2 regions of the Rhodothermus marinus genome follow, and region 1 is predicted to be linked to the other one. Evidence: riboswitches for the same ligand, from Rfam matches in the RefSeq annotation. Region 1 holds a riboswitch; the other holds the start of a gene.
The links. Region 1 has a riboswitch for cobalamin ahead of GYH26_RS14355 (TonB-dependent receptor plug domain-containing protein). Riboswitches for the same ligand answer to the same signal wherever they lie in the genome.
Positions count from the first base shown of each region.

Region 1 (15,709 bases):
GGCTCAGCTCGGCCCCGCCCTTGAGCCCGATAGCCAGCAGCAGGTAGATCGAAAGCGCCTGGTAAAGCGGCTCGGGAAACGAAAGATCGCTGCGAATCAGCTGGGCAATGATACCAAGGGCAAAGGCCAGAACGATGGGCGAGAGCAGGTTCGTCAGCAGGATCTCCAGCATAGAACGGTTCCGGCTGGTTCACAGTAGCCGGCCGCCCAACGGCCCACGCTTTCTTCATGTTTCACTCCGAAAGGGCTTCGGCCTGTTGAATTTTTCGTGCCCTTGCCAGAAACACCCAGCCGAGCAGCCCGGCCAGCAGCGAAGCGCCCAGAATGCCCAGCTTGGCCTGATCCAGCAGCAGCGGGGTAGGAAAAGCCAGCCCGGCGATGAACAGCGCCATCGTGAACCCGATGCCGCACAGACATCCCACACCCAGCAGCTGGCCCCAGGTCACGCCGGCCGGTAGTTCGGCCAGTCGCAGGCGCACCGCCAGCCAGGATGCCAGCAGCACGCCGATCGGCTTGCCAAGCAGCAGCCCCAGCACCACCCCGAGCGTGACCGGGTGCGTCAGGCTGAGCCCGCTGTCGCCCCCGAGCACCACGCCCGCATTGGCCAGCGCAAACAGCGGCATGATGCCGTAGGCGACCAGGCCATGCAGTCCGTGCTCCAGGCGCGTCAGCGGCGCCTCGACCCGCTCGCAGGCCTGCTCCAGCGAATAGACCGCGTCGCGCTGGTCCGCGCTGAGCAACCGACCCGTGCCCGGATTTTTACGGAATACGTCCAGTAGCCCCTGCACCTCGCGCAGAAACGCCGCGCCGTCGATCTCCCGGCGGGCGGGAATCGTCAGGGCCAGCAGCACGCCGGCCACCGTGGCGTGCACGCCCGACTTGAACACGGCCAGCCAGAGCAGCACCCCCAGCAGACCGTACACCCAGAGCTGGCGCACGCCCAGCAGGTTGCACGCCCAGAGCAACCCCCAGACGACGGCGGCCGCCAGCAGCGCACCTACCGACAGATCGGCCGTGTAGAACAGCGCGATCACCAGCACGGCCCCCAGATCGTCCACAATGGCCAGCGCCGCCAGGAACACGCGCAACCCCACGGGCAATCCGCGCCCCAGCAGGGCGAGCACGCCCAGCGCAAAGGCGATGTCGGTGGCCATCGGAATTCCCCATCCGCGCTCGCCCGCGCCGCCCGCATTGAGCGTCAGGTACAGCAGCGCCGGCACGATCATGCCCCCGATCGCCCCGGCTATCGCCAGTCCGGCCTTGCGCGGCGACGACAGCTCGCCCACCAGCAGCTCCCGCTTGATCTCCAGGCCCACCAGCAGGAAAAACAGCACCATCAACCCGTCGTTGATCCAGTGGAGCAGCGACTTGGAAAGCGCCGCTCCTTCGGGGCCGATGGTCCACTTCATCTCCCAGAGTGCCCGGTACGTCTCGCCCCAGGGCGAATTGGCCCAGACCAGCGCGATCACGGCACTGAGCAACAAAAGAGTGCCGCTGGCCGCCTCGGTGTGAAAGAACTCCTGAAAGGGACGAAACAGGCGATCCGTAATACGAGAACCACGCTCCTGCATATTATCCGGCATTTGTGTTCTGGAATTCAGTCGTTCACGCTTCCGGTAAGGCTTCGTCCGGCTCCGAACCGGCCGGCATAGGCAGGCGACGCCGCTCGCTTTCGAGCAGGAGCCGACGCAGCGCCTCGGCGTCGGGTGCCATCAGCCAGGCCTGCTCGAAGTCCTCACGCTGCAGAATCTGCGCGATGGCCGAAAGCGCCTGCAGGTGGAAGGTGCGTTCGTCTTCGGAGCGGGCCAGCACAAACACGGCGTAGACGCGCTCCGGTTGATCGGGAAAGCGCAGTCCTTCGCGACAGCGGGCCACCACCAGCTCAAAGCGACCGCGGCCTTCGACAATCACATGCGGAATGGCCACGCCCGGAAACACCACGGTGCTGCTGAGCGCCTCCCGCTCCAGAAAGCGCCGCTGGAGCACCTCGGCCTCCAGGCCCAGACGGGCCGCCAGCGGCTCGGCCGCCACCCGGAAGAACTCTTCCAGCGAGAGCTGGCGGCTCAGATCCAGCACCGGCGCCTGCGCCACCAGGTGATCGAACCGATCACGCGGCATCGCCGGCACGTCCATCGCCTGCAGCACGATCACCTCGTCGCCGGGCTCCAGCGTCAGCCCGCTGTGCACAGGCAGGTATCGATCGCCGCGTAGCAATGCCAGCGGCAGGGCCGGACGCGGTCCCTGCAACGCCTGGAAGAAGCGGCCGGCCGACATGGGCTGCTCGACCGGCACCTTGCTGCGCACGATGCGCTCCTGCTCGATCCGGTAGTCCCAGGCCACCAGCGAAACGGGCCCGGCAAACAGCGTCGTGGCATGCAGGTGCGCCAGCAGGCTCTGGTGCTCGGCCTCGTCGCCGCCGCTGAAGAGCACGTGAATCTCGGGCACGTAGAAGACCGTGCGGGCCAGCTGCGCGGCCAGCGCGTTCACCTCGGCGTTGGCCGTCATGGCGATGAACGTGCGCACGTGCGCGGCCTGCGCCTCGCCGAGCACCTGTTCGTCCAGCGCATCGCCGCAGATGACCTGCAGCCCGTCGCTTTCGGCCAGGGCGCAGAGCTGCGGGTTGCGGTCCACCACCCACACCGGTTGCGAGCGGGCCAGCACCCGGCCCAGAGCCCGCGCCGTCGCCCCGGCGCCGATGATCAGCACGCCGCGCCGCTCGTGGTCCGAACGCACCAGCTCATTTCGCCGCTTGAGCCAGTCCACGCCCAGCTTGAGCAGCACCGGCACGGTGGCCGTCGTGAAGATGGCCATGAAGACCAGAATGGAAAAAATCGTGGCGTCGATGATGCCCATCGACAGGCCGATCTGGGCGATGATGATCTCGACGGCGCCGCGACCGTTCATGCCCGCCCCGATGACGACCCCTTCGCGCCAGCCGTATCCGGTGGGCAGGTAGAACAGCGCGGTACCGACGATCTTGGCCACTGTGGCCGCGGCAATCACCCCGGCCAGCAGGATCGGGTGTTGCTGGAAAACGTCGAAGGTCACCTCGAAGCCGGCCGTCACGAAGAAGATCGGCGCCAGAAAGCCCAGCGACACGTCGCGCACCAGGTCCATCAGGTCTTTCGAGAGCGTACGGCCCAGCGTGCGCTCGCGCAGGAACAGCCCGGCCAGAAAGGCGCCCAGAATGCCGTGGAGCCCGGCCAGCTCGGCCCCTTCCGCAAACAGCAGCGCCAGCACGACGATCAGCAGAAAGCTGACGGTCCGCCCCGGCGCGTAGCGTTGCAGCCAGACGCCAAAACGCGGGATCAGCTTAAGCCCCACCAGCGCCGCCACCGCGAAGAAAGCCAGCGCTTTCAAGCCCACCAGCGCCAGGTCCATCACCGACACGCTTCCGAACTGGGCCACGCCGATGATCCCGGCAAAGATCAACAGCGACAGCGTATCGGCGATCAGCGCCCCGGCCATCATCACGTGCGCAATGCGCGTGTCGAGCAGTTGCAGATCGACCAGAATGCGCGACTTGGTGGCCAGCGACGTCACCCCGGCCGCCACGCCCACGAACATCGCCGCGTAGGCGCTCCCCGTCACGTAATAGATGATCAGGTAACAGGCCACAAACGGCGTGATGAACCCGCCCAGCGCCGCCAGCACGCCGCCTTTGGACGCGCGCCCCAGCTCCCGGGGATCGATCTCCATCCCGATGTAGAGCATCATGAGCAGCACGCCCAGCTCTCCCACCACGGCCAGCGCCTCGCTTCCGTGCAGGACGCCCAGCAGCGGCGGCCCCAGCAGCATGCCGGCCAGCAGCTCCCCCAGCACCGACGGATACCCCAGCCGCGTGGCCAGCAATCCCCCCAGCCAGGCGGCTACCAGCACAAGGAGCAGGTTCAGCAGCGAGAGTTCCATAGACCCGTTCGTTGGTTGGAAGACGATATTCGTGTTGCTTCAGGGGAAAGTACGGCGGGCTAAAAAGCCGACATCACCGGCCGACGTGCACACGCGACGGTCATTCTTGCGGCTTGCAGCGGCCAAGCCACCGCCGGACGAGGCATCGCCGCAGCGACAACGCCTCGCCTCGCACCGAACGATATGGAAGAAGCAGGTACTTCAACGCGAGACCGGCATTCCTTTCAGACGATACGAACCTCGCCTGGAAAAGGCAAGTCGTCTTCAGCGGGCAACCGGCAGGCGGAAGGCGAACGTGGAGCCTTTGCCCGGGGTGCTTTCGATCTCCAGACGCGTCTGATGGGCGTTCAGAATGTGCTTGACGATGGCCAGGCCGAGCCCGGTGCCGCCCTGCTCCCGCGAGCGCGAGCGGTCCACGCGGTAGAAACGCTCGGTCAGCCGGGGAATATGCTGCGGCGCAATGCCGATGCCGTTGTCCACCACGGCCACGCGCACGCTCCCGTCCTGCTCCTGCAGGCGCACCTCCACGAAGCCGCCGGAGTTGTTGTACTTGATCGCGTTGTCCACCAGGTTGATCAGCACCTGGCGCAGCCGCTCCCGGTCGCCCAGCACGCGGGGCAGGTGCTCCGGCGCGCAGCACCGCAGCGACACCTGGCGCGTGGCCGCCAGCGGCTCCATCGACTCGAGCACCTCGCGCACCAGCGCCGGGAGTTCGAACGGCACCGGCTGCAGTTGCAGTTCGCCAGTCTCCAGCCGCGAGATCTCCGTCAGATCCCGCACCAGATTGGCCAGCCGGTCGGCGTTGCGCAGGATCTTTTCCAGAAAGGCGCGGCGCGTGGCCTCGTCGCCCGGATCGGCTTCGAGCAGCGTTTCGGTGAAGCCCCGGATCGAAAAGATGGGTGTCTTCAGCTCGTGCGAGACGTTCCCGAGAAACTCACGCCGGTAGTTTTCCATGCGTTTGAGTTCCTCGATTTCCTTTTCGAGCGTGCGCCCTGTGCGATAGACCTGCCAGATGAGGCTGTTCAGCTCGTCGCCCTGCGGCACATGCGCCAGTTCCAGGTTCTCGAACGAGCGACGGCGAATCTGACGGAGCAGCTCACGGGCCAGTGCCAGCCGGGGCATGATCAGGTAGGCCGCCGCGACGAACACGCTGGCGCCGAAGATCAGCAGCAGCAGTCCCAGCCGCAGCCAGGGTTGCTCCACGCGCAACCCCACAAAGAGCGCAGGCAGCAGGGCCAGCAGTACGCTGTAGGCGGCCAGCTTCCAGGCCAGCCGCCCCGGACGAAGGCGACGGAGCTGTCGTGCGGGCATTACGCGCTACTCACGAAACTTGTAGCCCACGCCCTTGACCGTTTCAATATAGTGGCTCCCGAGCTTTTCACGGATCTTGCGGATGTGCACGTCCACGGTCCGGTCCACCACGTACACGTCCCGTCCCCACACCTCGTCGAGCAGCTCCTGCCGCGTGAAAACCTTGCCGGGATGGGCCGCCAGAAAGTAGAGCAGCTCGAATTCTTTGCGGGGCAGGCGCACCGTTTCGCGCCCTTCCGGCCCGTCGCGATAGACCAGGTAACGGTCGCGATCGATCTCCAGATCGTGGATGCGCAGCAGATCGGGCGGCGTCTCGTAGCGCCGGGCACCCCGCAACAGCGCCCGGGTCTGGCTCAGCAGCACCGGGACCGACACCGGCTTGCCCACGTACATGTCGGCGCCGATTTCCAGCCCCTGAATCTGATCTTCCTCCTCGGTCCGCGCCGTGAGCATCAGAATGGGCGTGGTACGCAGCCGGGCGTCGCGCCGAATGCGGCGGCACACCTCGATCCCGTCCATGTTCGGCATCATGATGTCCAGGATGATCACGTCCGGCTGCCACCGGGCGGCCTTCTCCAGCGCCTCGACGCCGTCACGGGCCAGTTCCACCTCGAAGCCTTCCCGTTTGAAGTTGTAGGCCAGCAGCGCCAGAATATCATCTTCGTCATCGACGATGAGCACGCGCGGCGGCCGTTCGTCAAAGGCGGAGAGCGACATGGCTCGCGTGGCCGTTTCCATCATCAACTCCGGTACGTTTACACGGTTTTTTAACGCAAACAAAATACAGGGGAAACGGCCGTTTTATGTTATCGAAGCGTTATGTGCTGGATTTTCAACGACGGGCAGGCGATCGGTCAGGTCATCCAGCGGCGGATCGAACGTTTCCTGAAACAGCTCGAAGCAGACGCCCTCGGCCACCGATTCCAGCGGCCGGTGCTTTTCGATGACGCGCCGGTAGGTCCGGTAGCAGGCCAGCGCCGCCTCGGCCCGCTCGAGATCTTCGGCGGTGAACGAAACGCAGGCGTCGATGCGCTCCCGGGGGGAAGTGTGCAGGTGGGCCGGTTTCTTTTCGAGCCCTTCGGGTAAGGTGAAAAAAGCCAGCCGCCGCGGCACACCGAGCCGCTCCCGCAGTGCACAGCCGACGCGCTTGACGACGGCGTGCGTGACCAGATGGTCCGGGTGTCCGCTGATGCCGTGCACCGGGTAGGTCACCACCACGTCAGGCCGATGGCGCTCGATGACACGGGCCACAACGTCTTCCAGCACGCGGGGGTCCAGTTCGGCCAGCTCACCGTCCGGGAAGTCCAGCACCTCCAGGCTGGACAGCCCAAGCACTTCGGCCACGCACTGCATTTCCTCGAAGCGGACCCGGCCCATTTCGGGCTTGCTGTAGCCGTGATGGTGCCGCTGGCGGGTGGCCTCTCCGCGCGTGAGCGTCAGCAGGTGCACGGCATGGCCTTCGCGTCGCTGGCGGGCGATGGCCGGCGCCGGCCCGAAGCTCTCGTCATCCGGATGGGGAAAGATGTACAGCAGCGTGGCCACCGAAGCAAACGGGTCTTCTGGCCGCCCAACGCCGTTACGCCAGAATTTGTTGCAACAGATTATGAGTCCGACGCTTCCTGAATGATTTCATGAAAGACGGTCTGGCCGGTCTGGAGCATGCGACGCACGTAGGGCAGACAGAGCCGGCAGCGGAGGCCGAAGCGCACGTGGCGCTGTAGGTCCTCGACGCTGCCGGCTCCGGTCTGCGCGGCCACGGCTTTCAGTTCCGCGAACGTCCGCTGGAAGCAGAGGCAGCGGTCGATCCGCATCAGCGCGTCTCCTGCACCAGTTCGATGTGGGACGGCGCCGGGCCGACGGTGAAGCGGCCCACCTGCCGGCCGTTGCGGTCCAGAATGACCACGGCACCGGCGGCCGTGTAGTCGGGCGCGCCGTTCGGTCCGGCGGCCAGCCGGGCCACGTAGAGGCGCCGCTGCGCCGCATCGTAGGCGACGGCCGACAGCGCGGACAGATCGGCCGCTTCGGGCACGGACAGCGTGGCCGCCAGCGCATTGGCGTCGGTGTCGATGCGGAAGACCTCATTGCTGATGCTGCTGATGACGTACAGCTCTTCGGCCGCCGGCGCATAGTAAGCCACCTGGGTGAAGTTAGCCGAGCCGAGCTGCACGTCGAACGTCAGCCGGGCCGTCACCGCCCCGGTACCCGGATTCATGAACACCACCTGGCCATTCGTCTGCTCGATGATCGCGCTGTAATCCTCGTTGTAGACCGTCTTGCCCTGGCAGACGACCACCAGCTCCTCCTCTTCGTCGATGAAAAGTGCCTTCGGGCCGTCGCAGCCGGGTTCGAGCGTACCGACCACCTGATCCGTCGCGGCGTCGATCACCGAGATCGTCCGCCCGGCCCCCAGCGAGCCGTAGTTGGCCACGTACACGCGCCCCTCATGGGCGACCACGCCCTCGGGATAGGGCCCCACCTCGATCGAATCGACCATGATGGTCAGCGCGGCCGGATCGACGGCAAACACGAGTCCGTTGCCGCCGAAGATCATGTTCGTCACGTAAGCTTTGTTGTCGGCGGCAAAGGCCAGATAGCGCGGGTTGGGCAGGCCATCGATGCGCCCGACGAGCTGTTGCGTGGCAACATCGACCACGGCGACGTGCCCGACGCTGAACGTGTTCAGCACCACATAGGCCCGTCCTTCATGCAGCGTCAGGCTCTGCACGAAGGCGTTCAGCGCCAGCGTCGCGGTCTGTCCGTTTGCCGGATTGTAGAAGGTCAGCGAGCCGTTCTGGTCGCTGAAGTTTCCGCCGTTGCCCACCAGCACGCCGGTGGTTACGAGCTGTTCTCCATCGTCTTCGCTGCCCAGCAGGTCACAGCCGCTCAGCACGAGCAGCGGCAGTGCAATCAGCAATAGCAGGCGTCGCATCATCTGTCGCTCCTTTCGTTTTGTTTGCGGTTCAGGGAAGCAGGTCTATGCGAAGCTGCACGCGCACGTGGCGCGGTGGCATCGGATAGAAGCGCACGACCTCGTAGGCCGTGTCGGTCAGGTTCTCGACGGTCAGGCCGAAGGACAGCCGGGTCCGGGCGACCGACTGCGTCAGGCGCAGATGGGCGTCGAGCACGGTGAAGGGCGCCAGCGCCTGGGTTTCGTCGGTGGTGAGATAGCGGCGGCCGGTGTGGCGGGCGTCGAGTCCCAGCGTGAGCGGGCCGGCCAGCACATCCAGAAAAGCCTTGAGCTGGTGCGGCGGTACGTAGCGAAGCTGGTGGCCGTAGGCCCGCGTGGCCGGATTCGAGCGGTCTTCGGCACGGGTGAACGTGTAGAAAAGGCCACTTTGCAGCCGAAGCGACGCGGCCAGCGGCACATCGGCCCGAAGCGAGGCTTCCAGGCCGCGCGTGCGCACGCGCCCGACGTTGATGGGCCGCCAGAGCTGCAGGCCCGGCGCCACGAAGCCCGGATACCAGACGATCTGATCCGTCAGCGTGGTCTGAAAGGCCGTCAGTTCCAGCACGAAAGGCCGAAGACGTGCGTACAGACCAGCTTCGACGGTCCAGCCGCGCTCGGGCTTCAGATCGGGGTTGCCGCCGGGCCGGAAGAAGCGCTCGCCCAGCGTGGGCGCCCGAAAGGCACGCCCCACCAGCCCTTTCAGGTGCAGCATCCCTTCCTTCAGGGCCAGGTTCAGGCCAAGCCGGGGGCTGAGTGCGTGGAAGGTGCGGCCGGCCGTCGCGTACAGATCCAGCCGCAGCGCCGGGTAGAGGCGTAGCCGTCCCCGGCGCCCGGACAGGTGGAGCGCCAGCGCGACCGCGCGTTGATCGACGCCACCGCGCAGCGCCGCCCGCTCCCACCGGGTTTCGGCCCGGGCGGTCAGGGCCCAGCGCGGGTGCAGCGCCCGGTCGAGCGTCGCTTCCAGCGCCAGCCCGCGCGTGCGCGTGGTGTCGGCCTCGCCGGCGAACCGGTTGACGTAGGCCAGCAGCGTGTGCTGGTAGCTACCGCGCAGCGTGAGCCGTCCGGCCGGCAACGGCCGCTCGGCCAGCAGCAGCAGGCGGCGCTGGCGGTCGGTCTGGTGCGCATCGACAGGTGGCGCGTTGCCCGGACCGGGCAGGCTCCGGCGCGCCTCGGTCAGCCACAGCGTCCCCTCGAACCGCCAGGTGCCCTCGTAGCGCACCTTGCCGAACGCCGAGGTCATCGCCCGGTCGGCCCCTTCGCGGCGACGCACCGCCGGCGGCGGGAGCGGATTGGGATACGGATAGTCGCCGATGGTGCGGCTGTGCTCGACGGCCCCCAGCACGGCCACGCGTCCTGCCCCGGCATGCGCGACCACGCCCAGGCTTCGTTCACCGTAGGCGCCCAGCCGCAACGCCACCCGGCCGCCCGGGCGCACTGCCGGCTGCAGCGTGTAGAGCCGCACCACGCCGCCGATGGCGCCCGATCCGTAGGTGGCAGCGGCCGGTCCGTGCACCACCTCGACGGACGAGAGCAGGACGGTGGGCAGCAGCGTCAGGTCGATCAGGCCCGATTGCGGATCGGCCACACGGTGCCCGTCGATGAGCAGAAGTGTCTGCGTGGCGCTGCTTCCGCGCAGCGAGAGCGTGGCCAGTCCGCCGCTCCCGTAGCGTTTGACGAAGAGCCCGGTCCGCGCTTCCAGCAGCTCGGCCGCCGTGGTCGCGTCGGTGCGTTCCAGCTCGGCCGCTTCCAGACGCCACAGCCGCCTTCCGGCTTCCCGCGTCTGCTCGAGGCGCTCCCCTTCGACGACGACCGGCGGCAGCGCCAGCGTGGTATCGGCCCGTTCCTGGGCCCGGGCGCCCAGCACGCACCCGAGTCCCAGCAACACCAGTCCGCAGCGAACAACAGAAAAGCTCATAAAAAAGCCCGTTACCTCAATGCGAGGTCCGGGCCAGCGCAGCCATGCCAGAACGACAGAACGGCCGGCCTCAAGGCCGGTGCGGTCGAACAGCCGGTGCATCAGGCGCGGACCTCAGTTCCCGGAGGCTTCGGCCTGACGCCGCTGGCAGGTCTCCTGGCTCGCCGTGGGTTCCGTCGGATGACGGAACGGGCCCGACACAGGCTCCACCGCCGGCCTTCCCATCTGCCCGGAGCAGACAGTGACCGTCGGCTTCTTCGCCCGCCGGCCGCAGCCACGACTCACAGTTGCGGGTACAGCTCCAGATTCCCCGGCCCGGTGGGCCAGGCCACTGGATTCCCTTTTCATCCGCCGAAGCGGAACCAGCGGCGCATGTCGAAGAACACAGAGCGAATTTAGCAACATGCAGGCCGCCCCGCAAACCTTTTGACACCCCCTCCTGTTGAAACTTTCTGGAACGCTTCGGGGACTTGCCCGTTGGCGCCGAACTTTGTAGGTTTAGCGCCATCGTGATAATTACGATAAACTACGTATCTCTCCGATGAAACTCTCGGAGCGCATCAAGCAGACCCGTTTCGCCTCGCCCGCTCAGGAAGCGCTGCTCAACATTCTGGTGACCAGTTCGTGGCTGCTGAACGAACTGTCAGCGCTCATGGCGCCCTTTGGCGTTACGCCCACGCAGTACAACGTGCTGCGCATTCTCCGGGGAAGCCACCCCGGCAAGCTCACCTGCACGGAAATCGGTCGCCGGATGCTCGACCGCACGCCGGACGTCAACCGGCTGCTCAACCGTCTGGAACGGGCCGGTCTCGTCACACGCAGTCGGGCCAGTCATGACAAGCGCGTGGTCGAGGTGGGCATTACGGAAAAGGGGCTGGAGCTACTGGCCCGAATGCAGCCAGTGGTGGACGCAGCCCAGGAGCGCCTGATGAGCCGCCTCTCACCCGAAGAATTGCGCCTGCTCAGCGAGCTGCTGGACCGCCTGCGGATTGACGAGGACGAATCGGAAGAAGCAGCGGAAAGTGCGACCGGCTCCTGAGCACGCCGTATGCTCCGCGAGGCTTACGTCCTGAGCCGCCCGCAGAAGGTCTTCGTCGTCTGCACGGCGATCTTCATCACGGCGCTGGTGCTGGCCGAAGCCACCGCTTCCAAGTTTTTCACCGCCTTTCGGTTGCCCTTCACGCTGCACCTGCTGGGCATGACCTTCGGCGAGGTGGTGATGACGGCCGGCGTGCTGGCCTTCCCCATCACGTTCATCGTCACGGACATCATGAACGAATACTTCGGCAAGAAGGGCATCCGGTTCGTGACGATGGTCGGGATGGGGATGGTTGTGTTCGAGTTTGCCCTGCTCCGACTGGCCATAGCCGTACCGGCGGCCGACATCTCTCCTGTTCCGCAGGAGGCTTTCGAGACGGTCTTCGGAGCAACCGGACGGGTCATCCTGGGCAGCCTGACGGCCTACCTGCTGGGCCAGCTCGCCGACATCACGCTGTTCCACTGGCTCCGACGCCTGACGCGCGGCCGCTGGCTCTGGCTACGGGCGACGGGCTCGACGTTCGGCTCCCAGTTCATCGACACGCTGGTGGTGCTGACGGTCGCCTTTGCCGGCCAGCTTGCCTTTCCGCAGATTCTGGCCATCACGCTGTTCAACTACGGCTACAAGTTCGCCATCGCCGTAGCCATCACACCGCTCATCTACCTGGCCCACTGGCTCATCGACGCCTACCTGGGCCGGGAACTGGCCCACGCACTCATCGAACGGGCGGCGGCCGGTGCCGAAGCCCTGCCCTTCAGCGAAAGATCCGAAGCAGCAGATTGAGCAGGATTGTCAGCACCAGGCTGACCAGCAGCATCGTGCCCAGCGGGAAGTAGATGCGGAAGTTGCCCTTCTCCCAGCTGAAGTCGCCGGGCAGACGGCCGAAGGGCAACTGAGGCAGTCGCCCCAGCAGGAGCAGCAATCCGCCCAGCACCACCAGCACGACGCCCATCAGCAGCAGCCAGCGTCCCAGTTCGGTCAGCGGACTCTGGGCCATGGCTCAGGAGGAAACGCTTGCCTCGCGGGGGACCTCGACGAACGTCAGCCAGCCGTAGGGATCTTTGCCCTCACGGACGATCTCGAAGAACGCCCGCTGCAGGGCCTCGGTCACCGGGCCACGCCGCCCCTGGCCGATCGTGTAGCGATCGACCGAACGGATCGGCGTGATCTCGGCGGCCGTGCCCGTGAAGAACAGCTCGTCGGCAATGTAGAGCGCCTCGCGCGGGATGGGCTGCTCGATCACCGTATAGCCCAGATCGCGCGCCAGCGTGATGACCGCATCGCGCGTGATGCCCGGCAGGATCGACAGCGTCAGCGGTGCCGTGTAGATGATGCCGTCCCGCACCAGGAACAGATTTTCGCCACTACCTTCGGCCACGTAGCCGTCCACCGACAGCATGATGCCCTCGGAGTAGCCGTTGAGCACGGCCTCCATTTTGACCAGCGCCGCGTTCGCGTAGTTGGCGCCGGCCTTGGCCATGGCGGGCAGTGTGTTGGGCGCCATCCGGTTCCAGGTGCTCACCTGCACATCCACGCCCTGCTCCAGCGCTTCATCGCCCAGATAGGCGCCCCAGTCCCAGACCGCAATGAAGACTTCAACCGGGCTGTTCAACGGGTTAACGCCCAGACTGCCCATCCCTCGGAAGACCACCGGCCGGATGTAGCAGGCCTTCAGGCCGCTGGCGCGGATGGTTTCGAGCGCAGCCGTTTCCAGTTCTTCCAGCGTGTAGGGCACCTCCATGCGATAGATCCGGGCCGAGTCGAGCAGCCGCCGCATGTGCTCTCGCAACCGGAAGACGGCCGGCCCCCGCGCCGTGTTGTAGCAGCGGATCCCCTCGAACACCGACGAACCGTAGTGCACCACGTGCGAGAGCACGTGGATCTTCGCCTCTTCGAACGGCACCAGCTTGCCGTTAAACCAGATCGGATGTCTGTCCATGGTCGTTTATTTTCGTTGGGTTCGTGTCAGAAACTACGGAAATCCCTTTCGCCCTCGAAACCTGCTCGTCCGCTTGACCATTAGCAGAGCAGGTTTTCACCCGCACATGCAGGCGTCTATGCGCTGGGGTCGCTGGATTCTCGGGCTGGTTATCCTGTTGTTCGTGCTGCTGGCCGTGGCCGACGCACTCGATCTGTTCAGCCGGCGCCCTTACTACGAGGTCCCGCACGGCAACCATACGCACTACGTGCCGCGCGACCGGGACCCCGACGTACCGATCGAGCGCTTTCCCACGCGTCCGCCGGAGCGGTGCGAGCGCATCGCGCCCGACGGTCGGCTGGTGCCCATCGAAGGTTGCCAGTAGCCTCACGCGTCCGTTCCGCTTCGTCCCAGCTGCTCCAGCGCCTCGCCGCTCAGCCGCATCGTGATCCATTCCCGCATCGGGCGCGCGCCCAGCTTCCGGTAAAAGCGGAGCGCCGGCTCGTTCCAGTCGAGCACCTGCCACTCCAGCCGCTTCGCGCCACGCGCGACGGCAATTTCGGCCACGCGCTTCAGCAACGCAAATCCGATTCCGCGACCCCGGTAGGCCGGACGTACGTAAATATCTTCCAGATGAATGCCCCAGCGGGTCAGAAAGGTTGAATAGTTCGCAAAGAAAAGGGCAAAGCCCAGCGCCTCGCCCGTCGCCGGGTCTTCGGCCACCAGCGCTTCACAGCGGGGCGAAGCGTCCGGGTGCAGGTGCGCCCGAAGCGCCTCGGGATCGGGCCGGGCTTCGTGGCGCAATTTTTCGTAGTCGGCCAGTTCCAGAATCAGGGCGACGAGCGTTTCGGCGTCGTCCGGCGTCGCCTCGCGAATGTGGAACGTAAGCTCTGTCGCAGGGGCTTTCATCGGTAGCGGCGGAAGAATTCGTCGTCTTCGTCCTCTTCGTCGTCGTCCCGGCCCAGCGACGAGAGCATCGAGCCCATGATGTCGCTGTAGCGGGTCTCCTGGTCGAGCAGATCCTTGCCGAGCAGCGAGTGCTGGTGGAGCGCCTCCAGCACGAACTCCATCATCGAAGCCGTCTCAGCCGGGGTGGCCGGATGCGTGTAGCGCTGCACGAGCGCGCAGAGTCCCTCCACGGCATCCAGCCGGCGGGCGTACTCGTCGAAAGGAAGTTCGGGCGTCAGCTCCACCTGCCCGCCCTTCGCGAACCAGTCCAGAATGGGCTGGTAGACGGCCCGCCCCTCCTTGCGGTTGGCCGGATCCGGGAAGTAGCGCGGGAAGATGGCCTTGACGGCACGCCCGACGAGCATCCGCGCCACGTTCTGCACGCCCTCCTGCTCGCCTTCGTACACCAGCTCGATCTTGCCGGTGATGGCCGGCTCCACAAAGAGCAGGTCGCTGATCCGCACGGTGGTTTCCGCTTCGCCGTTCAGCAGGGCCCGGCGTTCGGCCGCCGAGATCAGGCATTCGAGCGCCGCCCGCGTCATGCGCACCGACACGCCGGACTTCTGATCCACGTACTCGCTCTGGCGCGCCTCGAAGGCGATCTGCTCGATGATCTCCCGGAAGAAGTAGGGCACGTGCACGCGCACCTGGCCGTCGCGCTCCTGCCAGGCTTCCTGTTGCGTGATGGCAATGCCGATCTCGATCGTTTTCGGATAGTGCGTGATGATCTGGCTGTCGATGCGGTCCTTCAGCGGCGTGATGATGTTGCCGCGGTTCGTGTAATCCTCCGGGTTGGCCGTGAAAACGAGCAGGATGTCGAGCGGAAAGCGAATGTTGAAGCCGCGAATCTGAATGTCCTGCTCCTCCAGGATGTTGAGCAGGCCCACCTGAATGCGCGGCTGCAGGTCGGGTAGCTCGTTGATGGCGAAGATGCCCCGGTTCGTGCGGGGAATCAGGCCGAAGTGGATGACCTCTTCGTCGGCGTAGGTCAGCCGTTGGTTGGCCGCCTTGATGGGGTCGATGTCGCCGATCAGGTCGGCGATGGTCGTGTCGGGAGTGGCGAGCTTTTCGGCATAGCGCCGGCTTCGATGGAGCCATTCGATGGGCGTGTCGTCGCCCATGTCGGCCACCATCTCGCGACCGTACTTGGAGATCGGGGCGAACGGATTGTCGTTGACCTCGCTGCCCTTGATGATCGGGATGTATTCGTCAAGCAGTTCGGGAAGCATCCGGATGATGCGCGTTTTGGCCTGGCCGCGCAGCCCGAGCAGGATCATGTCGTGCCGCCCCAGAATGGCGTTCTGGATCTGGGGAATGACGGTCCGTTCGTAGCCGATGATTCCGGGAAAGATCTCCTCGCCGCGCCGCAGTTTGGCGATCAGGTTCTTGCGCAGCTCGTCCTTGACCGACAGCGGCCGATAGCCTGCCTCCTTCAGGTCCCCCAGCGTCTTCAGTTCGGTCAGCACCTGTCCCATGGCTCCCGGTGATCGATTAAAGCATGCAGCAGGTTAGGTAGCACGGTCACGTTGCGGCACTGTTCCCCTACCGTTCCCAGCGATAGGCCACGATCCGGGGATCCGGATCGTTCAGCACCACCACCAGCAGGCACGAAGCGTCCCGGCACTGCACGGCCAGATCGTGCGGGTAAAACCGGCGATTCAGGCGCTGCTCCGGAGGAATCAGCCGGTGACGCAGCCGGCCGTCGCGCAGGCCGTACACGTC
Region 1 is NZ_AP019797.1:3,270,165-3,285,873, forward strand. It holds gene GYH26_RS14315 (sodium-dependent bicarbonate transport family permease) at 1-172, opposite strand, end outside; gene nhaA (Na+/H+ antiporter NhaA) at 234-1,571, opposite strand; gene GYH26_RS14325 (cation:proton antiporter) at 1,606-3,909, opposite strand; gene GYH26_RS14330 (sensor histidine kinase) at 4,174-5,220, opposite strand; gene GYH26_RS14335 (response regulator transcription factor) at 5,227-5,937, opposite strand; gene GYH26_RS14340 (PIG-L deacetylase family protein) at 6,022-6,762, opposite strand; gene GYH26_RS14345 ((2Fe-2S)-binding protein) at 6,822-7,031, opposite strand; gene GYH26_RS14350 (hypothetical protein) at 7,031-8,149, opposite strand; gene GYH26_RS14355 (TonB-dependent receptor plug domain-containing protein) at 8,181-10,082, opposite strand; cobalamin riboswitch at 10,212-10,464, opposite strand; gene GYH26_RS14360 (MarR family winged helix-turn-helix transcriptional regulator) at 10,624-11,121, shown strand; gene GYH26_RS14365 (queuosine precursor transporter) at 11,131-11,904, shown strand; gene GYH26_RS14370 (DUF2905 domain-containing protein) at 11,876-12,118, opposite strand; gene GYH26_RS14375 (branched-chain amino acid transaminase) at 12,122-13,060, opposite strand; gene GYH26_RS14380 (hypothetical protein) at 13,179-13,424, shown strand; gene GYH26_RS14385 (GNAT family N-acetyltransferase) at 13,427-13,948, opposite strand; gene GYH26_RS14390 (AAA family ATPase) at 13,945-15,462, opposite strand; gene GYH26_RS14395 (hypothetical protein) at 15,530-15,709, opposite strand, start outside.

Region 2 (15,709 bases), 630 kb from region 1:
ATCGTGCAGCAGACCCGTCATGCGCCAGAGCGTTTCATCTTCGCCGAAATGGCGAGCGTAGTGCGCCATGGCCGCTTCCACGGCATAGCCGTGGCGCCGGAGATTTTCCGATTGCGTCCACTCGTGAAAGAGCTTCAGGGCGTCTTCGTAGGTCGGCATGGCTCACACGTCACAGATGGCGATGGCACGACGAAGCGATTCCAGCGGATCGTCGGCGGTGGGAATGAATTCCTGGGCCACGAAGCCGTCGAATCCTGCATCGGCAATGGCCCGCATGATGGCAGGATAATACAGTTCCTGCGAATCGTCAATCTCGTGGCGGCCCGGCACGCCGGCCGTGTGGAAGTGGGCGATGTACTCGATGTTCTCTCGGATCGTGCGGATGATGTCGCCTTCCATGATCTGCATGTGGTAGATGTCGTAGAGCAGCTTGAAGCGCTCGGAGCCCAGGCGCTTGACGAGCCGCACGCCCCATTCCGTATGGTCGCACATGTAGTCGGGGTGGTCGATCTTGCTGTTGAGCAGTTCCATACAGATCGTGACCCCGTACTTTTCGGCCGTTGGCAGGATTTCTTTGAGGCCGATCACACAGTTTTCCAGCCCCTCCTCGTCGTCCATGCCGTTACGGTTGCCCGAAAAGCAGATGATGTTGGGGATACCCGCTTCGGCGGCCTCTTCGATCCGCTTTTTGAACTGCGGGATGAGCCACTCATGGTTTTCCCGTCGGTTGAAGCCGTCCGGAATGCGGGAAGGACCGTTCCCCATGGCACAGGTGAGGCCGTACTTTTTGACGATGGGCCAGTCGGGTGGGTCCAGCAATTCGATGGACTGCAGCCCCATTTTGACGCCTGCCGCTGCCAGCTCCTCGACGCTCAGGTTCGGGTAGCACCACTTGCAGACGGAATGTTTGATGCGCCCTTTGAACTGCGGGCGATTGCGGGAGGTCAGCACCAGGGGAGCACCCATGCTGCCGAGCGCGGCCGCTCCGGCCAGCGTGCGCAGTGCCTGTCGGCGGGTCAGAGCCATGGCCTTTTATAAACCGGTCTGGTGAACGAAGCACCGTTAAAAAACGACATGATGGATTGTTGCGCAAGGGATCGGGAGAATTTATAAGGAGCCGCCCTGCGGGGCCTCATCGGATAGATGCCTTCTTTGTTATCTTGTAACGCCGAACCGTTGGGGCGCCGCCCATGGCCGGTGCACTCGGACGGCCTCTCTGTGCGCGATTTTCCAACGACAGGCGACTCGTATGGAGTCCATCGTACTGGGCATCGTGGCCGTGCTGGTGCTGGGCGTGGGCGCTCAGTGGCTGGCCTGGCGTTTCCGCTTGCCTTCGATTCTGCTGCTACTCACCTTCGGATTTCTGGCCGGACCGGTAACCGGACTGCTGCCACCCGAGGCGTTGCAGGGCGACTGGGTGTTCGCGTTCGTTTCGCTTTCGATCGGGATCATCCTGTTCGAGGGCGGACTGAACCTGCGGCTGTCGGAGCTGCGCGAGGTGGGCAAGGCCGTCCGCAACCTGATCACGATCGGGGTGCTGGTGACCTGGGTGCTGGCCGGACTGGCCGCCTACCACCTCGTCGGGCTGAATCCGAGCCTGTCCGTGCTGGTGGGCGCCATCCTGACGGTGACCGGACCGACCGTGGTCATTCCACTGCTACGCCACGTCCGACCTGCGGGGCGGGTGGGCGCCGTGGCCAAGTGGGAAGGGATCACGATCGACCCGGTGGGGGCCATTCTGGCCGTGCTCGTGCTGGAGACGATTCTGCTGCTGGAGGCGGCGCCGGGCGCGGGCGAGAGCCTGAGCGAAGCGGTCTGGCATGCCGTCGAGGGCCTGCTGCTGACCATCACGATCAGCGTGGGTATCAGTGTGCTGGGGGCGGCCCTGCTGATTCTGCTGCTCTACCGACGGCTCATCCCCGACTATCTGCAGAGCCCGATCGCACTGATGATCGTGGTGGCGACATTTGCGCTGTCGAACGTGCTGCAGGAAGAATCGGGCCTGCTGGAGGTTACGCTGCTGGGCATCATTCTGGCCAATCAGCGCTACGTGCCGGTGCGGCGCATCACGGAGTTCAAAGAGGACCTGCAGGTGCTTCTGATCTCCAGCCTGTTCATCGTGCTGAGCGCCCGTCTGGACATCGAATCGCTGCGCTTCATCGAAGAGGAAGCTCTGCTGTTTCTGGCGGCGCTGGTGCTGGTGGTGCGGCCGGTGGCCGTGTGGATCTCGACGCTGGGCACGAACCTGAACTGGCGCGAAAAGGTGTTTCTGTCGTGGCTGGCGCCCCGCGGGATCGTGGCGGCGGCCGTGGCCTCGCTGTTCGCCTTTCGCATGGAGGCCGTCTATCCGGGCCAGGCACAGACCATCGTACCGCTCGTCTTTCTGGTGATCGTGGGCACCGTCGCGCTCTACGGATTGACGATCGCACCGCTGGCCCGCTTCCTGAAACTGGCCGATCCGAACCCGCAGGGCGTGCTGATTCTGGGCGCTCACCTGTGGGCGCGGCGCCTGGCGACGGTCCTGCGCGATCTGGGCTTCAAGGTGCTCCTGATCGACTCGAATGCCGACAACATTGCGCGGGCGCGACGGGCCCGGCTACCGGCAGCCCGGGTGAACGCGCTCTCGGAAGAGGTGCTGGACGAGCTGGATCTGAGCGGCATCGGGTATTTTCTGGCGCTGACGCCCAACGACGAGGTGAACGCCCTGGCGGCGCTGCACTTCGCCGAGGTGTTCGACAGCACCTCGGTTTTTCAGCTGGCCATGCGTTCGGAAGACGGCGAGCAGGACTTGCCCGCCCACCTGCGGGGACGGCCGCTCTTCGGCGGGAAGGTCACCTATGCGACGCTCACCGAGCGCTTCAACCAGGGCGGGGAAATCCGGGTGATCGAGCTTTCCGAGAAGCTGACCTACGAGGCACTACTGGAGGAGTACGAGAACGATCTGATCTTGCTCTTCGTGGTGCGGGGCAACGAGCTGCTTGTCCATGCCGAGGAGGGACAGCTCACGCCGCAGCCCGGCGACAAGGTGGTGGTGTTTCTGCCGCCGCGGGCCCGCGAAAAAGAGGAGGTCGAGGCGGTTTCGTTCGAGCAGCTTGTCACGCGGGCCTTCGTGCGCGATCTGGACCGCTGCGCGCCGTTCGAGGAGCTGGTCGAGGACGTCTCGGCGCTGCTGGCGCAGCGGTTGCCGGTGACGGCCGCCCGCCTGAGCCGGGGCTTTCTCGACGGCGCCCGCTACGGGTTGATGCCGATCACGCACGGCGTGGCGCTGGCGCACCTGCGCGTGCCCGAGATCGAGGAGCCCGAACTGCTGCTGGTGCGCTGCCGCGAGGGCGTACAGATCACCGTCGACGGCGAGGCCGTGGAGGCGCCAGCCTCGGGCCAGCCGGAGACGGTCTATGCCATACTGTTTCTGGTCAGTCCCGAGGAAAACCCCGGCAAGCACCTGCGCACGCTCGCCTACCTGGCCTCACGGATCGACGAGCCCGACTTCCTGGAGCGCTGGCGCAACGCCGCTGACGAGCTGGAACTGAAGGCGACGCTGCTGGACCCCGAACACTTCCTGATGCTGACGCTACGCGCCGACGACGAGACGGCCGCGTGGATCGGCCACGACGTGGACGAACTGGAACTCCCGCCCTCGTGCCAGGTGGCGCTGGTGCAGCGCCAGCAGAAACGCTTCGTGCCGGGGCCGTACACGCAGCTGCAGGAAGGGGATCGGCTGATTCTCATCGGCGAGGCGTCCGCCATCCGGTCCCTCCGCCAGCGCTTCCCCTCCGCCCGCCCCACTTCCGCCTCGGTGGAGAGATGATGCGGGAAACCGGTAACACTCCAATTCGTGCCAGTACCCTGGAGATGAGGTGATGGGAGAAGGTTATGCAAACGAATACGGTTGAACTTGCAGAAGTCCTCCGGCAGGCCGTTGCCATTCTAAAAGCTTTCGGCGTTCGAAAGGTTGTTTTATTTGGGTCGGCGGCACGCGGTAAGCCGGAGATATCCTTGCAGCTCGGAGATCTTGATCTTGCCTGCGAGGGATTGCCAGCTACGCGTTTTTTTGAGGCACTGGGGCGTCTGCTTCGTACGCTTCCCATACCGGTAGATCTGATCGATCTGGAAGACCCGGCCTTACCACAGACACTTCGTGCCAGGGTTTTACAGGAGGGGATCATACTTTATGAGGAAGACACACCTGATGCGGCTTCGGTCGGAAATTGAGACGGAATGGCCGCGCCTGGAGATGCTCGTTCAAGAATTGCAGCAGCTTGTAGCGGGCTTACCCGCTCAGGCTGAACCTTCGCACAGAGATAAGGCTGCGATTGGTGCTTTTCTGCATAGCTTTTATAACGGGATAGAGAACATCCTGAAGCATTTGGCCCGGGAGATTGATCAAAATGTACCGAAAGGAGAAGGATGGCACCGCGCGCTGCTGCAACGTATGTCCGTTGCAGTACCGGGAATTCGGTCCGCCATTCTTCGGCCAGACACGGTAATCATGCTTGAGCCTTATTTGGGATTTCGGCATTTCTTTCGGCATGCCTATACCTTTGAAATTGACTGGAATAAGCTGCAGCCGTTGATTACGCATGTAGCGGTTGTTTTGAAACAGGTCAGAGCAGATATCTCGGCATTTTTTGAAGCGCAATTAAATCCCGGAGCGCGTGGAAAGGAATTCTGAGCGATGGGGCCTTGAAGGACCGCCTGGACGTTTCAGCCCGATGGTGGCTCACATAGCCTCCGCTGTTACGCGGGCGCGCAGGCGGCGGGCGGCTTCCACCATGTGGCGCAGGGCGGGCTCGACTTCGGCCCAACGGCGCGTTTTGAGCCCACAGTCGGGGTTGACCCACAACCGCTCGGCCGGGATCACCTCCAGCGCCCGTTCCAGCAGCGTCTCGATCTCTTCCACCGACGGCACGCGCGGCGAGTGGATGTCGTACACACCGGGACCGATGGCGTTCGGGTAGCGGAAGCGCCGGAAGGCCTCCAGCAACGCCATGCGCGAGCGCGCCGCCTCGATGGAGATCACGTCGGCGTCGAGCGCGGCAATGGCCTCCAGGATGTCCTCGAAGTCGGCATAGCACATGTGCGTGTGGATCTGGGTCTCGTCGCGCACGACGCAGGAGGCAAGGCGGAAGCATTCGACGGCCCATTTGAGGTAGGCAGGCCGTTCGCGGCGACGCAGCGGCAGCCCTTCGCGCAGGGCCGGTTCGTCGATCTGGATGACGGCGATACCGGCGGCTTCGAGGTCGGCCACCTCGTCGCGGAGTGCCAGCGCGATCTGGCGGCAGGTGTCGGCCCGGGGCTGGTCGTCGCGCACGAAGGACCACTGCAGGATCGTCACGGGGCCGGTCAGGATGCCTTTGACCGGGCGTGCGGTGCAGCGTTGCGCAAAGGTAGTCCAGCGTACGGTCATGGGGCCGCGCCGCGCCACGTCGCCGTAGAGAATGGGCGGGCGCACGCAGCGCGTGCCGTAGCTCTGCACCCAGCCGTTGCGCGTGACCAGAAAGCCCTGAAGCTGCTCGGCGAAGTACTCCACCATGTCGGAGCGTTCGGGCTCGCCGTGCACGAGCACGTCCAGCCCGATGGCCTCCTGGCGGGCGATCGTTTCGGCGATGGTGGCTTCCAGAAACTGCTCGTAGGCCGCGCGGGACAGCTCGCCCCGCCGGAAAGCCGCACGCTTCCGGCGCAGCTCGTCGGTCTGGGGAAACGACCCGATCGTGGTGGTGGGCAGCAGGGGCAGCTTCAGTCGCGCGCGCTGCAGCGCGTAGCGCTCGGCAAAAGGACGGCCCCGGCGGGTCATCTCGGGCGAAAGCGCAGCCAGGCGCCGGCGCACTTCCGGATCGATCCGACGCGGGGAGGTCAGACGTTCCTGGCGCGCCCGGCGGGCGGCTTCGAGCCGATCGTGTACGGCCGCCTCGCCCTCGTTGATCAGGCGTTTGAGCGTGACCAGCTCCTCGAGTTTCTGGCGGGCGAAGGCCAGCCAGGGACGGATTTCCGGGTCGAGTTCGGATTCGGCGTCCAGGTCGATCGGCACGTGCAGCAGCGAGCAGGAGGGACCGATCCAGACCCGCTCGCGGCCGAGCGCGTCGACGGCCCGCCGCAGCATGGCGGCGGCCGCGTCGAGATCGGTGCGCCAGACATTGCGGCCGTCCACCAGCCCCAGCGAGAGGATGCGGTCTTCGGGCAGGTGGGCCAGGGCCGGCTCGAGCTGCTCGGGCGCGCGCACCAGGTCGAGGTGGACGGCCGCCACCGGCAGCGAGCACGCCAACGGCAGGTTTTCCTCGAGGCCGCCGAAGTAGGTGGTCAGCACGAGTGCCGGGTGTTCGGGCCGGCTCAGCGCCGCATAGGCCTGCTGGAAGGCCTGGCGAGCGCCGGGCGGCAGGTCGCGCACCAGACAGGGCTCGTCCATCTGCACGTAGCGGGCGCCGGCCGCCTTCAGGCGGCACAGCACCTCGGCATAAACGGGCAGCAGACGATCGAGTAGCGTCAGCGGGTCGAAGTGGGCCACCGTCGCCCGGCCCAGCAGCAGGAACGAGACCGGTCCCAGCAACACCGGCCGCGTTTCGATGCCCAGTGCCTTTGCTTCCAGATACTCGTCGATGGGTTTCGTGAAAGCGAGCCGGAAGGTCTGCTCCGGGTGGAATTCAGGCACCAGGTAGTGATAGTTCGTGTCGAACCACTTCGTCATTTCCAGCGGCGGCACGCCGGTGCCTTCCAGTCCCCGGGCTTCCAGCTCTTTTTCCTGGACGCCCCGGGCCATGGCAAAGTAGGTGGCCAGGTCGACGGTATCGCCTTGCCAGCCGAAGCGTTCGGGCACGGCGCCCACGAGCGCGATCGTGTCGAGCACGTGGTCGTAGAGCGAGAAGTCGTTTGAGGGAATCTGGTCGATCCCGGCCTCCTGTTGCCATTGCCAGTGCCGGGCGCGGAGCCGGCGTGCCGTCTCCAGCAATTCGTTTTCCGAGACCTGTCCGGCCCAGTAGCCCTCGACGGCCCACTTCAGTTCACGCGCGAGCCCGATGCGGGGAAAACCAAGATTCGTTGCCTGGATCATGGATCGTTTACGTTAAAGGGTTGAAGGAGTACTACGGCAAGGATCTGGTACACGGCCAGTAAGCCCCGGAACCGGTCGCTGACACTTCGTGCCTGACTGCAAGCAAGTCTCCGCCGGTAGTAAGCCACGGAGGCGCAGCCGAAGTGACGTCGGAAAACGGCTTTTTCCTGGGCAGATGGCGCGCGTTCGCGACATCCTGGCGGCCCGATGCCGCAGTGCGATTATGGCTGTTCCGAAACATGCCAGGCCGCATAGGCAAGCGCCTGGTAGATGTCTTCGGCTTCCAGCTCCGGATAGGCTTCCAGCACCTCCTGTACGGTTTTACCCGAGGCCAGCAGCTTCAGGATGGTGCTGACCGTGATGCGCGTTCCCCGGATGGTGGGCTGACCCAGACAGATTTCCGGGTTGATCGTGATGCGATCCAGTGGTTTCATCTTGCTGTTTTGTTTTGCGTTGAGACCGGCTGGTTCCAATCCAGTTCCTCCTGCTCATTCATCCCACGAGAGTGCAGCGGCCTGCTGGTATTCGGTGACCCGCGTCTCGAAAAAGTTCTTTTCCTTGAGCAGGTCGATCGTTTCGCTCATCCAGGGGAACGGGTTTTTCGAGCCGTAGCGGGCTTTCAGACCGATGCGCTCCAGACGTCGGTCGGCGATGTACTGGACGTACTCCCGGAACATGGGCGCCGTCAGGCCCAGCACGCCGCGCGGCAGGCAGTCGTAGGCGTAGGCCACTTCCAGCTCGACGGCCTCTTCGATGAGCTGCTGCACCTCGCGCTGAAACTCGGGCGTCCACAGTTCGGGATTTTCGGCCTTGATACCGTTGATCAGGTCGATCCCGAAGTTCAGATGGATCGTCTCGTCGCGCAGGATGTACTGAAACTGCTCGCCGATGCCGGTCATCTTGTTCTGGCGGTGGAAGGAGAGGATCATCGCGAAGCCGCTGTAGAAGAAGATCCCCTCCATGATCACGTAGTAGCCGATCAGGTTTTTCAGAAAGGCCTGAGCGCCTTCGACGGTGGCCGTGGTGAAGTCGGGCCGCAGCACTTCGCGCGTCAGCTCCATTTCGAATTCGTCCTTGCGGGCCACGGCCGGGATTTCGCGGTACATGTTGAAGACTTCGCCCTCGTCGAGGCCCAGGCTTTCGACGATGTAGAGGAAGGCGTGCGTGTGGATGGCTTCCTCGAAGGCCTGGCGGAGCAGGTACTGGCGGCACTCCGGGTTCGTGACGTGGCGAAAGATGGCCAGCACGATGTTGTTGCCCACCAGGCTTTCGGCCGTGGCGAAAAAGCCCAGGTTGCGCAGGATGACCAGCCGTTCGTCGTCGGTCAGCTTATCGGAGCGCCACAGCTCGATGTCGCGGGCCATGGGGATTTCGCTGGGCATCCAGTGGTTTTTGCAGCCGTTGAGGTAGTGCTCCCAGGCCCAGGCATACTTGATGGGCATGAGCTGGTTGACGTCCACCTCGTGGCAGTTGATCAGGCGCTTGTCTTCGACGCGGATGCGGCGCGATCCGAAAGCGGGAAGCTCCATCATGGCTGTACTCGGTTTTGGTGTGGGACGGGAATGTTGAACAGAGATCACTGGCAGGCTTCGCAGCTTTCGTCGTCCGGCGAGCAGGCGGGGCCGTCGCGGCGGACGACGATGTCGCTCGACGGTGAGCGGCTTTTCATCCAGCGGGGCTGGATGCCGCGGCGGTTGATGTCGAGCGTGGATTTTTCGATCTGGGTGGCGGCCAGCGCCCGCAGGTAGTAGGTGGTCTTCAGGCCGAGTTGCCAGGCGAGCTGGTACATCTCGCTGAGCTTGCGGCCGCTGGGTTCGGCCAGATACAGGTTGAGCGACTGGCTCTGGTCGATCCACTTCTGGCGCCGGGCCGCGCACTCGATGAGCCAGCGCGGTTCGATTTCGAAGGCTGTCCGGTAGCGCGCTTTCAGCTCGGGCGGGATGCGGTCGATTTCCTGCACCGAGCCGTCGTAGTACTTCAGATCGTCCAGCATTTCCTCATCCCAGAGGCCCCGCGCTTTGAGATCGCGCACGAGGTAGGGGTTGAGCTGGGTGAATTCGCCGGACAGGTTGCTTTTCACGTACAGGTTCTTGTAGGTGGGTTCGATCGACGGGCTCACGCCACAGATGTTGGCGATGGTGGCCGTGGGGGCGATGGCCAGCACGTTCGAGTTGCGCATGCCCTGGCGGCGGATTTTCTCGCGCAGCGCGTCCCAGTCGAGGCGGGCCGTGCGCGGGACGGGCACCGGCTCGCCGCGTTCGGCTTCGAGCAGGTCGAGCGTGTCGAGCGGCAGCAGGCCGCGATCCCACTTGGAGCCCTTGAACGTGGGGTAGGCGCCCCGTTCGGCCGCCAGGTCCGACGAGGCCTCGTAGGCGCAGTAGGCGATGAATTCCATGAGTTCGTCGGCCAGCTCCACGGCGGCCTCGCTGGCGTAGGAGAGTCCCCGACGGTAGAGCACGTCCTGAAAGCCCATCAGGCCCAGACCGATCGGCCGGTGGCGCAGGTTCGACGTGCGCGCTTCCGGAATCGGGTAGAAGTTGAGGTCGATCACGTTGTCGAGCATGCGCACGGCCGTGCGGATCGTGTCGCGCAGCTTTTCCCGATCCAGCTCGCCCTGCTCGTCCACGTGCGCCACCAGGTTGATCGACCCCAGGTTGCAGACGGCCACCTCCTCGGGCGAGGTGTTCAGCGTGATCTCGGTACAGAGGTTCGAGGAGTGGACGACGCCCACGTGATCCTGGGGCGAGCGGATGTTACAGGGATCCTTGAAGGTGAGCCAGGGATGGCCGGTCTCGAACAGCATCGAAAGCATTTTACGCCAGAGATCGACGGCCTCGACGCGGCGCCAGTTGCGGATGCGGCCGGCCTCGGCCTCGCGTTCGTAGTGCTCGTAGCGCTCGCGGAAGGCGCGGCCGTACAGGTCGTGCAGGTCGGGCACCTCGTCGGGCGAAAAGAGCGTCCAGTGCCGGCGCTCCCGCACGCGCTGCATGAACAGGTCCGGAATCCAGCAGGCTGTGTTCATGTCGTGCGTGCGGCGGCGTTCGTCGCCCGTGTTGCGGCGCAGCTCCAGAAATTCTTCGATGTCTAAATGCCAGACCTCCAGGTAGGCACAGACGGCTCCCTTACGCTTGCCGCCCTGATTGACGGCCACGGCCGTGTCGTTGACGATCTTCAGGAAGGGGATGACGCCCTGGCTGCGGCCGTTGGTGCCCCGGATGTGGGCGCCCAGGGCGCGGACGGGCGTCCAGTCGTTGCCCAGCCCGCCGGCCCACTTCGAAAGCAGCGCGTTGTCGCGGATGGCCTTGAAGATGGCGCCCAGGTCGTCCTGCACCGTGGTCAGGTAGCAGGAAGAAAGCTGGGGATGGGGCGTGCCCGCGTTGAAGAGCGTGGGCGTGGAGTTCATGAAGCGGAAGCTGGAAAGCAGCTCGTAGAACTGGATGGCGCGGGCGGTGGGATCGTCTTCGGCGAGCGCCAGCCCCATGGCCACGCGCATCCAGAGGTACTGGGGCAGCTCGAAGCGGCGGCCTTCGGGCTCGTGCAGCAGGTAGCGGTCGTAGAGCGTCTGCAGCCCCAGGAAGGTGAACTGGCGATCGCGTTCGGGATGCAGCGCGGCAGCCAGGCGGTCGATGTCGAACGTCCGGAGCAGGCGCTCGTCGAGGCGGCCCAGGCGGACGCCGTGCTCCAGGTACGCCCGGAAACCGGCGCGGCAGGCTTTGGCCTGCTCGGAGGGAGGTATCGGGCGGCCGAAGACTTCGCGGTAGAGCGCGTCCAGTAGCAGCCGGGCGGCCACGTACGTGTAGTCGGGCTCGCGTTCGATGTGCGTGCGGGCCGCCAGAATCAGCGCCCGGTCCAGTTCGTCTTCGGGAATGCCCGGATAGACCGTGCGGAGCAGCTCTTCCCGGACCAGCTCGGGATCGACGTCGTCCAGTCCGTCGCAGGCCGCTTCGATGCGGGCACGCAGCGCCTCGTGCGGGAACGGCGCCTCGGTGCCGTCGGCGCGGCGGTAGGTGAGCTGCTGACGGCGGCGCGCTTCGGCGCGGGCCTCGCGGTAGAGGATGTAGCGACGGGCGACGGCGTAGCGCCCGGCCCGCATGAGCGTGCGTTCTACTTCGTCCTGAATTTCTTCGACGGACACCTCGGCGCGGTCCCGGCACCAGCGCACCACGGCGCCGGTGAGGGCCTCGATCTCTTCGGACAGCTCGGCCGAAAGAGGTGCGTCGGCAGGTAGTTCGAGCGTGGCGCGGAAGGCTTTTTCGAGGGCGCGCCGGATGCGTTCGGGGTCGAACGACACGCGTCGGCCGTCCCGCTTGACGACGGTGGGCAGCGTGTCGGTGACGAGGGTATGCAGGGTGGCCATGGCGGTACCTCGGGTTGGTGAAACGTTCAGGATCGAGGTCCCCCGCGGCCAGAAGGTGGAGAAGGGCAGCAGCAGCCGATGCGAACGGCGACGGTGGGTCGCCCGAGCGGCAGAGCCAGAACGCAGCAGCCACGTGCAGCCGATCACCACCCTGTGACGCGCAGGGTGTGCCGGATCGCCCGCAGTGGGCGCCGGCCGTGATCGCACTTCCGGGCGGGCATTCGGGCTTTTACCGTTGCGCGACAGCGCCGGAATTCCACCGGCTTCCCCCGTGACGCCGGCACCGCCTCGGGCGGTACCGGCCGCCGTGCCACGACAGCACGGCCCCGGAAGTGGCAGGGCCTTGTGGCGGCAAGTATAGCACGCCCGCAAGGCGACGGCAAGGGGTGTGGAAAAAATCTGGATTTAATATCCGTTATTCGTCACGCCTCCCTGGTTCTGACAGGGGATTGTGGAAAAGTGTTGTCCAATCTGTTTCCGTTATTCCGCAAACCCGGATCAACGATAGCGTCGAAATAGCCGTTATTGAAGAAGATTGGGTGGCGAACCGTGTGGTAGTGCCTGGTATTGCGAGCAGGTCGCTGTCGGGTGTGTAGGAGTTTCCCCGACATCCCTGTCAGAGATTGCCCGGCATAGGATTGCAGGTAGCGCCTACGCAACCGATCAAGCTTTGCTTTCGGCGCGAGAACCCATCTGTTCGTTGTTTGAACGCGCAACGTGAAGCCATCAGGGAGGCGATCATGAACAGGATAATCCGCACGATCTGGATCCTGGCACTGGGGCTGCTGCTCCCGCTCGGGTTGCGGGCGCAGCCGGTGGTGCTGACCTTCGAGACGGAGGGGAGCACCTTCCGCGTGACGGGCACCTCGACGCTGCACGACTGGGAATGCGCGGTGACGGACTGGCGGGGTCGGGTAGAACTGGGGCAGGCCGGTGAGCTGGCTTCGCTGCAGGCGACGGAGGTAGTGGTGCCCGTGGCGGCCATCTCGTGCAAGAACGGCACGATGGATCGCAAAATGCGGGAGGCGCTGAAGGCGGAAGACCATCCGGAGATTCGCTTTGTGCTGACGCGGGTCGACTCGGTAGCGGCCGCAGCGGAGGGCTATCGGCTCCAGGTGCAGGGACGGCTGACGATCGCCGGTGCGGAGCAGCCGGTGCAGATGCAGGTGCTGGCCCGCCCGGAAGACGGCGGTTGGCGCTTTCAGGGGGAGCAGCCCCTTTCGATGAAGGCCTTCGGGATCAAGCCGCCGACGGCCATGCTGGGCACGCTTCGGACGGGCGACGAGGTGGTCGTGCACTTCGACGTGGTGGCGCGCCCGACTTCCGGCAACCCGTAAATCGCGAAGCGCCATGCGTGTGATCGGTCTGTTGAGCGCGGTGTTGCTCCTGCTGGGCTTCCGGGGAACGCCCTGCTACGTGCCCGATCCGGTGGCGAGCCGGGTCTGGATCGAGGGACGCTCGACGGTCAACCGCTTCACCTGCGCGGCTACCCGGGTGGAAGGGGTTGGCGAGGTCGAAGCAGGGCGGGCGGTGCAGGCGCGGCTCGTGGTGCCGGTTCGGGCTTTCGACTGCGGCAAGCAGGCCATGAACCGGGACCTGCAGGAGGCGCTCCAGGCCGATCGCTTTCCGGAGATCCGCTTCGAACTGAGCGAGGTGGCCGTGCTGGAGACGCCCGCGGCCGACTCGGCCCGGCTGGAAGTGGCCGGGACGCTGACGATCGCCGGCACGACGCGCACCGTGCACTTCGAGGCGGCGGGGCAACTGCTGGCGTCCGGGCGCGCCCGGCTGGTCGGCTCGCTTCCGCTGAAACTGACCGACTTCAACGTAAAGCCGCCCACCGCGCTGCTGGGATTGATCCGGGTGCACGATCAGATCACGGTACACTTCGACCTGGTCGTGCAGCCCGTGGCGTGGCGGCCGTGCGCGGTGGCCGCGGCGGATTCCCTGAACCAACCCTGAACAACCAACCAGGAGGAAACAGCCATGCGTACACGGTTAACCGGTGGCATCCTGGCGCTGATCGCGCTGCTGTTGTGGACCCTGCCGGCCGCAGGCCAGGATAAAGACCAGCCGAAAAACGAGGGGCCGGTGGTACACGGCTTCATCCGGCCCGACTGGCTCATTCAGAATGTGGACGACCCGTTCCGGGATGACCTGCGGATCTATCACTTTCTGAGCCGGACCCGCGTCTACCTGAAGGGGACCTACGAGGGCGTGCGCTATCGGGTCGAGCTGGGGCTCTCGGGTCCGGAGGTCGAAATTCCGGTCTCGCGTTCGGGCTTCTGGGGCATGCCGCAGATCCTGCAGGACTTCTATGCGGACGTGCCTTTCCCGGGCGTCGAGAACGTCTATGTCCGGCTGGGCCAGTTCAAGGTGCCGGCCGGGGCTGAAGGGCTGACCTACTCGGCCTACCTGCCCTTCGTGGAACGCTCGATCGCACAGAAGTTCGTGGGGCTGCTGCGGGACTACGGCGCGGCGCTGCACGCCTATCCGAGCGAGAACGTCTCGCTGGCACTGGCGCTGCAGACCGGTCTGGGCCGGAGCATCCCGAACCGGTATCTGCCCGAGGTGTTCGGCTTTCCGTTCGTGACGGCGCGCGTGCAGTTCGGTCCGAACCAGGGGCATGACCTCTTCCGGCTCAAGCCGATGCCCTCCGGCGACGAACTGGAGGTGCGGTTGGGCGCCAACGTCACCTACTATAAAGACGTGATCGCCGGGCATTCCTCGGCGCTGAACGTCTGGAACAAGGAAAAGCCCATCCTGCTGCAGAGCGGCTGGAATCCGCACATCGCCCGGCGTGAGGCCGGTCATCTGAAGGCCGGGGAGCTGCTCATCGGGGGCGGCGACATCGCGCTGGGCTATCCGACCGCGCAGGGCGCGCTCTGGCTGGAGGGCCAGGTCACCTACGGGCAGTACAAGAACGACTTCGGCGATGTGGCCGTGACGGCCGTCCGCGCGCAGGCTACCTACAGCCTGGAGACCGTCGCCTTCGGTCTGCGCTACGCGCTGGTGCAGCTCGACGAGCTGGGCGGCGATGCCGTGGGCGACGATCCGATCCACGAAGTGACGCCCATGCTGACCTACCGGCTGCAGAAGAACGTCAAGATCATCCTGGACGGGAGCATTCTGCTGGATGTGCCGGTGGCCGTGGAAGAGGGCGTGGGCGCCTATGTGCTGACGGATCACCCCGAGGAGATCACAGCGGAAGGTGTTACGATTGAGCGGCAGAATGTGATCAACCTGCGGGCGGCCGTGCAGATCAACTTCTGACCGGTCTGGCCGCGGAGGGCAGCGTGCGGGGCCCCGGCAATCATGCCGGGGCCCTGTTGTTTTCCGACCACAAAAAACCCCGGCGATCACGGGGGAAATCGCCGGGGAAGGAGCACGTCCCGGGGGGTGAGGCGCGCCTTCAACGATACGGAGGCGCCGGGTATTCGTCAAGATGAAAGGCAAATTGGCGCCATCAAAACGCGCCGTTCCCGCCGATTTGTGCCGCAGCAGAAGCGCAATTATTCGGGAAGGTCTGGATTATAGCTGCGTCTGAACGGTCAGATGATGGAGCGTGCCCAGCGAGGACCAGGAGCTGAAGGCATAGTCGAAGTGCAGGCCGGCAAGGCGCAATCCGAAGCCCGCGTTGAAGCCGGCCAGGTCCAGCCGGGGGCGGATTTTGAGCATTTCGTGGCGGCGGTAGCTGTAGCCGAAGCGCAGTTGAAACGAACGGCTGGCGCCCAGTTCGGCTCCGAAGTTCAGGTGATAGAACAGGCGACCGAGCCAGGTCTGATTTTCCGGGCGCTGCCAGAAATGGGGCAGGTCGTAGGCGGTCAGGGTCAGTTGCAGCGGCAGGTAGCGCAGGCGCTTGCGCAGGCCCAGACGCACGTCGAAGGGCAGGCGGTCGGGAGTGGTCCCCAGCGTCTGGAGCGTGACGCCCAGGTGGTGCAGGCTGGCGCCGAGCGTCAGCAGGTGCTCGGGCAGCTCGTAGCGGAAGCCGGCGTCCAGCGCCAGGGCCGTCGCCCGTCGGTCGGCCAAGGTCGTGTGGATCAGGTGCAGGCTGGCGCCGTAGTGCAGCGACGGGCCGGCGGCGCGTCCCAGGCCCACCGTCAGGGCCAGGTCGATAGGCCGAAAGGTGCCGTTGCGGTTGCCTTCCAGGTCGGCCTCGTCGATGGCGCCCCAGTCCAGAAAGCGTAGCGCCAGGCCGAGCGTTCCGAGTTCGCCCCGGTGCCAGCCGTAGGCGATCGTACCGGCACGGATGTCGCCCAGGTGGTTCAGGTAACTCACCTGCAACTGGCGGTGCTGCGCGGGGTGCAGCA
Region 2 is NZ_AP019797.1:473,159-488,867, forward strand. It holds gene GYH26_RS02185 (HD domain-containing protein) at 1-159, opposite strand, end outside; gene GYH26_RS02190 (hydroxypyruvate isomerase family protein) at 163-1,026, opposite strand; gene GYH26_RS02195 (cation:proton antiporter) at 1,250-3,808, shown strand; gene GYH26_RS02200 (nucleotidyltransferase family protein) at 3,874-4,212, shown strand; gene GYH26_RS02205 (hypothetical protein) at 4,172-4,672, shown strand; gene metE (5-methyltetrahydropteroyltriglutamate--homocysteine S-methyltransferase) at 4,721-7,045, opposite strand; gene GYH26_RS02215 (DUF433 domain-containing protein) at 7,267-7,479, opposite strand; gene GYH26_RS02220 (ribonucleotide-diphosphate reductase subunit beta) at 7,534-8,577, opposite strand; gene GYH26_RS02225 (ribonucleoside-diphosphate reductase subunit alpha) at 8,622-11,402, opposite strand; adenosylcobalamin-variant (AdoCbl-variant) riboswitch at 11,610-11,685, opposite strand; gene GYH26_RS02230 (YceI family protein) at 12,143-12,739, shown strand; gene GYH26_RS02235 (YceI family protein) at 12,753-13,361, shown strand; gene GYH26_RS02240 (porin) at 13,386-14,672, shown strand; gene porQ (type IX secretion system protein PorQ) at 14,931-15,709, opposite strand, start outside.
Region 2: linked by a shared signal. The riboswitch ahead of GYH26_RS02225 (ribonucleoside-diphosphate reductase subunit alpha) and the one ahead of GYH26_RS14355 (TonB-dependent receptor plug domain-containing protein) in region 1 are both predicted to bind cobalamin.